Pseudoduganella dura: one gene and its partner. The main gene of each other region encodes a partner of the protein of the gene in region 2 in a complex. Links are inferred from orthologs where the notes say so. Each region holds a gene or a part of one and is shown on either strand. Other genes may lie near its edges. The genes, in order: fliM and cheY.

Region 1 (3,215 bases), 610 kb from region 2 along the record:
GCGTTCATGCGCCCCGGCGAGGCGCCGACGACGATCCACTGCTCGCCCACCTCGACCACGAGGATCCGTTCGCGCGTGCCGACCGACAGCGCGCCGACCAGTTTCACGGTATTGCCGCCGGTGACGTTGCGCGGGCCGAAGCGCTTCAGCGCCCAGGCCAGGCCCACCAGGATCGCCAGCACGAAGCCCAGCGCGAGAACGGTCTGCACCAGGTTGGCCGCCGCCGACGGCGCCGCGGGCAGGGCGGGCGGCGGCACCGCGGTACGCGCGCCGGCCAGCGCGGCCTGCTGCTCCGGCGAGGCCGCCGGCGGCGGCACGGGGCCCGGGGCCGGCGCTTCTTCCGGCGACACGACGGTGGCCGGCTCGCCGGCCTTCACGGGCGCGACGGTACGGTCGGCGGGATTGGTGACGACGGTGGCAGGTGCGGTGGCAGGCGCGGTGGCAGTGGCAGGCGCGTTCTGGCCGAAGGCCGGCGGCGCAAAGCCGCCGGCCAGCACGAAGCCTGCCAACAGCGCGGCCGACAGTGCAGGAACAAGGACACGCTTCATTTATTCAGTTTTCGGATGCGTTCGGAAGGCGTGATGATATCGGTAAGGCGGATGCCGAACTTGTCGTTCACCACCACGACCTCGCCCTGCGCGATCAGGCAGCCGTTGACCAGCACGTCCATCGGTTCGCCCGCCAGGCCGTCCAGTTCGACCACCGAGCCCTGCGCCAGTTGCAGCAGGTTCTTGATGGCGATCTTGGTGCGGCCCAGTTCCACCGTCAGCTGGACCGGGATATCGAGGATGAAGTCGATGTCGTTGTGGGTTTCCGTACGCGTCGGCGTCTTCGAGAAATCCTTGAACACGGCAGCGGTGGCGGCTTCCTTCTGCAGCGCTTCGGCTTCCGCCTTGGCCTGCTCCGCAATCGCCGCGCCCCAATCGTCGTCGAGGCTTTGATCGTCCTGGTTATCCGCCATGATGTGCTCCTGTGATGCTGGTGTCGCCAGCCAAATGCCAAATTGCACGCGGACGCCGACGGCGTCCGCGTGCCTGTTATTTACTCAAATTGTCGCTGTTGGCGAGCAGCCGCTCCACCCGCAGCGCGTATTGTCCATTCAGCACGCCATACGTGCAATCGATCACGGGCACGCCGTCCACCGTGGCTTCGATCGTTTCCGGAATGCTCAAAGGGATCACGTCGCCCACGCGCATGTTCAGGATTTCGTCGAAGCTGACCTTGGCTGTGCCGAGTCGCGCCACCAGTTCCACCTCGGCGATCTGGATCTGCTGCGTCATCAGGCGGATCCAGCGCTTGTCCACTTCCAGCGCCTCGCCCTGCAGCGACGACGTCAGCGCATCGCGGATCGGCTCGATCATCGAATACGGCATGCAGAAGTGGATCTGGCCGGATACCGAGCCCAGCTCCACCGTGAAGGTCGATGCCACCACCACCTCGTTCGGCGTGGCGATGTTGGCGAACTGCGTATTCATCTCCGAGCGGATGTATTCGAACTCGACCGGGAACACCGGTTCCCACGACTTCGTGTAGGCATCGAACACGATATCGAGGATGCGCAGGATGATGCGCTGCTCGGTGGCCGTGAAGTCGCGGCCTTCCACGCGGGTGTGGAAGCGGCCGTCGCCGCCGAACAGGTTATCCACCAGCAGGAATACCAGGCCCGGATCGAACACCATCAGCGCCGTGCCGCGCAGCGGCTTCATGTGCACCAGGTTCAGGTTCGTCGGCACCACCAGGTTGCGGATGAATTCGCTGTATTTCGATACCCGCACCGAGCCTACCGATACTTCCGCGCTGCGGCGCAGGAAGTTGAACAGCCCCACGCGCAGCAGGCGGGCAAACCGTTCGTTGATGATCTCCAACGTCGGCATCCGGCCGCGCACGATGCGCTCCTGGGTCGCCAGGTTGTAGGTGCGGACTCCCGCGACTTCTTCCGGCGCCTGGACGTCGTCCTGGTCGCCGTTGACGCCCTTCAGCAGGGCATCGACTTCTTCCTGGGAGAGAAAATTATCCGCCATGGCTCATCGATGCTTGTTGAATGCTCACTGGATAATAAACGAGGTAAACAGTACTTCCGTCACTTCCTGTTCGTCGCCGTGGTCCTGGAATGGCTCGTTGACCTGCTCCAGGATTTCCTTGGACAGCTTGGTCTTGCCTTCGGGATTGTTGATTTCCGAGGCTTTCTTGGAGGATAGCAGCAACAGGATGCGGCTGCGCACCTTCGGCATGTTGTTCTTGATGACCTCCGACTGCTCGGCATCGGGCACCTGCAGCGTAAACGCCAGCTGCAGGTACTGTTCGCCTTCTTCCGGATTCAGGTTGACGGTGAACGGCTCCACCGCCACGTAGACGGGCGGGCCTTCATCGTGTTTCTTCTTCTTTTTCTTTTTCGGCTGCACGGTTTCTTCCTCGTGCTCGGCATCGGCCGCGTTGCCCTTCATCAGGAAGAACGCCGCCGCGCCGCCGCCGCCCAGCACGAGCACCAGTACGGCCACCAGGATGATGACCAGTTTCTTGTTGCCGCCACCGGCGGGTGCCGCGTCTGCCTTCGGGTCAGCTTTCATGTCTTGTTTCGCTTTCAACTCTGCATTTCCATCACGCGCGCGCAGTCATCCGATCACGCGTGCTGTTGCCATTCGATATGTGCCGCCATTATGGCATTATCGGCAGAGGCGGCGCGTCGGGATACGCGGAACAGCGGGCCGAAGACCCGCCAGCTCTGCCGTATGGAAATCGGTGCGGACCGGGCCGCACCATGGAATCAGGCAAACGTGTCGACGGCGCCCAGTACGGCGCGGCGGATGACGGGCTGGCTTTCTTCCTGCTGCCCGCCGTCGCCGCCATGGCCGTGGCGCCCGTTGCCGCTCCCGCCGCCGCCGCGGGCCTGCTCGGCAAACGCCTGCTGCTGTTCCTGCGAGCCGGCCGACACGCTGGCGTCGCCCAGCATGATGCCGGCTTCGCTCATCATCTCGCGCAGCTTCGGCAACGCGTTCTCGATCGCCTGGCGGGTTTCCGCCTGGTGCGCGGTGAAGGTGGCGGTGGCCGAGTCGTTCGACACGTTCAGCACCACCTGCAGCGGCCCCAGGTCCGGCGGATTCAGGGTCAGCGAAGCGCTCTGGTCGCCGCCGGCCACCATCCACACCACTTTCTGGCCCAGTTGCTGTTCCCATGCGCTGGACCCGACACGCGCCTGCAGCCCGCTGGCAGCCGCC
Region 2 (3,075 bases):
GACCGCCGTTTCCAGCAGCACCGGCGAGTAGCCGCTCGTGCTGGCCGTGGCCAGCAGCAGGGTCAGCCAGCGATACAGCGGCTGGTAGCCCAGCATCGCGATGGCCTGCTTCAGCGACTGCACTTCGCGGCCGGCGCCGAACCCGGCCGAGTTGATGAAGCGGAGCAGCTTGTAGGACAGCGCGGCATCCCGTTTCAGCACGCCTTCGAGCTTCGGCACGTCCGCATTGGCCTGCACCATCTGCATCAGCTGCAGGATCACCGTCTGCGCCGGATTCATCCCCTTCACTTCCGGGCCCGGGCGCGGCGTCAGGTGCAGCTTGCCGACGAAGGCGTCGATGCCCAGCGCGGCGCAGGCATCGAAGTCTTCCCACGTGGTGACCGGGCGGCCGACCATGCGCACCGACGACTGCTTCAGCGCCGCATAGGCGCGCGCCTGCTCGGCCACGTCGGCGCCGGTGAAGCGCACCTCGACGAACGAGGCGATCATCGGCAGCCGGTTGCCCACGCGGGCCAGGTCGCAGTTGCGCAGCAGGATGCCGACATCGCCGGCGCGCAGCGCGCGCACGGCGGCCAGCGTGTCGGGATTGGCCAGTTCGGCGGTGCGGATCGACAGCACCGTGTGCTGCGGCGGCAGGTCATGCAGCGCGTCCGTCGACAGCATCCCCGGCACGGCCTGCAGGAACAGCGTCTTGTCGCGCAGCAGCCAGCCCCGTTCGGCATCGTTGACGAGTCCGGCGACGAAGCGCACCAGGTCCTCCAGCTCGGCCTGGGCGGGGACGGCCGCGGGGTCGAGCTGCCAGGCGAGTTCGTAGCCGACCACGCGCTGCTGGGGATCGAGCAGCGGCTCGCGGACGAGGAAATGCGTTTGGTGCATGGCGGGGAAAGTAAAAACGGGCCGTACGGCCCGTCCTGAATCAGAAGCCCAGGCTGTCGAGCAGGTCGTCGACCTGGCTCTGATCGGCAACGACACCGTCTTTCGCCTTGTCGATCTGCGGGCCGTTCAGGAGACCGGTGTCGATCTCCCTCTTCAGCTCCTCGGGCGCGAAGTCGATCAGCGTCTGTACCAGCTGCTTTTCGAGGTTTTGCGCGATGGAAGTCACGCGCTTGATCACCTGGCCCGTCAGGTCCTGGAAATCCTGCGCCATCATGATGTCCATCAGGTGACCCTTGGTGGCGCCGGTGGCCTCGGTGGTGGCGGCCAGCGTGGCGACGGTGCGCTGCGCCAGCGCGCGCCAGTCGGCGTTGTCGCCGCCCTGGCCATCGAGCAGCGCCTGCCATGCGCCGGACAGGTCCTTCGCGTCGCTGCAGATGCGATCCTGCAGGGGGCCTGCTTCGTCGGTGGCATTGAGCACCTTCTGCGCGGCCGTTTCGGACAGGCGCGCCACATAGTCGAGCCGATCGCGGGCATCAGGGATATCCTCGGCCGCCTTCTCGATCAGTTTGTCCAGCCCGAGACCGCGCAGGTTCTCGTGCAGCGCACGGGTCATGTGCCCGATGCGCGCCAGGAACTCCTCATGCGGATCCGCGCCTTCCGCGACGGCGACGCCGGCTTGCTCACCCATGAATCAGACTCCGATTTTCTCGAAAATCTTGTTCAGCTTTTCGTCCAGCGTGGCCGCGGTGAAAGGCTTGACAACATAGCCGTTGGCGCCGGCCTGGGCCGCCGCGATGATGTTTTCCTTCTTGGCTTCGGCGGTCACCATCAGCACCGGCAGCTTCGCGAGCGCTGGATCGGCACGAATGTTCTGCAGCATCGTCAGGCCATCCATGTTCGGCATGTTCCAGTCGGACACGACGAAGTCGAACTGTTCCGAGCGCAGCTTGGCCAGCGCCATCACGCCATCCTCGGCTTCGTCCACATTGGCATAACCCAGTTCTTTCAACAGATTCCGGACGATGCGGCGCATCGTCGAGAAGTCGTCAACAACTAAAAATTTCATCTTTGGATCAGCCATGAATTGCTCCGTTGTTTCTCTACGCGGTTATAAATAATTAGTGTGGTTGGTGTCGCGTCACCAGCGATTCGAAGGATAGCATTTAAGTTGCCTCTAGGGAATGAAGCGCCCTCGAATCGCCGGTAAAAAACACAAAACCGTTGTATCGCGTACTGCAGTCACATAGTGGCACAGAATCGCCGCCGATAAGTCGACGATAGGTTGCCGACCGGGCTACACCCGCAGGGCGCGCATCCCGTGCTGTGCCAGGTAACCCAGCACCATCCCGGGCAATGCCGGCAATGCTCCCACCTCGTGGGTGGCACCGACGGCGATCGCCTCGCGCGGCATGCCGAACACCACGCAGCTGGCCTCATCCTGGGCAAAATTATACGCCCCGGCCGCTTTCATCTCCAGCATCCCTGCCGCGCCGTCCTTGCCCATGCCGGTCAGGATCACCCCGACCGCATTCTTGCCCGCGTGTTGCGCCGCCGACCGGAACAGCACGTCCACCGACGGCCGGTGCCGGTTGACGGGCTCGCCTGTGTCGAGCTTCGTCATGTAATTCGCGCCGGAACGCGCCAGCAGCAGGTGCGAGTGGCCGGGCGCGATATAGGCATGGCCCGGCAGCACGCGCTCGTTGCCTTGCGCCTCGCACACGGAAATCCTGCACAGCGAGTCCAGGCGCTTCGCGAACGAGCGGGTGAACCCTTCCGGCATGTGCTGCGTGATCAGGATGCCCGGGCAGTCGGACGGCATCTGCATCAGGAATTCCCGGATCGCTTCCGTTCCGCCGGTCGAGGCACCGACGATGATCAGTTTTTCGGACGACATCAGTGGATTGCGCAATTGTGGCAGGGGAGCGGCGCCTTCGGCGCCCGCTTGGGGCAGCGTGCGGGCACGGATGCGCGCCTTGGCCGCCGCCCGGATTTTATCGGCGATCAGGTCGGCATAGTCGCGCATGCCGGTCTGGATCGATATCTTGGGTTTTTGCACGAAATCGACGGCGCCCAGTTCGAGCGCGCGCATCGTGATTTCCGAACCGCGCTCGGTCAGCGACGACACCATCACCACCGGCATCGGCCGCAGCCGCATCAGCTTTTCCAGGAAGTCGAGGCCGTCCATCTTCGGCATCTCCA

The links.
Region 1: the proteins of cheY (region 2) and fliM are in contact, whole or in part, in a crystal structure (PDB 1F4V), measured with the Escherichia coli proteins. The link is inferred for Pseudoduganella dura from one-to-one orthologs.

What each region holds. Positions count from the first base shown.
Region 1 is NZ_WNWM01000002.1:4,556,555-4,559,769, forward strand. What follows is about bases 30-2,924. They hold fliM (flagellar motor switch protein FliM), read right to left. Parts: upstream 2,022-2,924; coding sequence 1,038-2,021; downstream 30-1,037. Other genes in these bases: fliO (flagellar biosynthetic protein FliO), read right to left, coding at 30-548; fliN (flagellar motor switch protein FliN), read right to left, coding at 545-961; fliL (flagellar basal body-associated protein FliL), read right to left, coding at 2,046-2,567; GJV26_RS19945 (flagellar hook-length control protein FliK), read right to left, coding at 2,765-2,924. Also shown: more of fliO, read right to left, coding at 1-29; more of GJV26_RS19945, read right to left, coding at 2,925-3,215. UniProt on the Escherichia coli protein: FliM is one of three proteins (FliG, FliN, FliM) that forms the rotor-mounted switch complex (C ring), located at the base of the basal body.
Region 2 is NZ_WNWM01000002.1:5,162,346-5,165,420, reverse strand. What follows is about bases 263-3,017. They hold cheY (chemotaxis response regulator CheY), read right to left. Parts: upstream 1,958-3,017; coding sequence 1,568-1,957; downstream 263-1,567. Other genes in these bases: GJV26_RS22635 (protein-glutamate methylesterase/protein-glutamine glutaminase), read right to left, coding at 2,171-3,017; cheZ (protein phosphatase CheZ), read right to left, coding at 917-1,564; GJV26_RS22650 (EAL and HDOD domain-containing protein), read right to left, coding at 263-876. Outside these bases: more of GJV26_RS22650, read right to left, coding at 1-262; more of GJV26_RS22635, read right to left, coding at 3,018-3,075. UniProt on the Escherichia coli protein: Involved in the transmission of sensory signals from the chemoreceptors to the flagellar motors.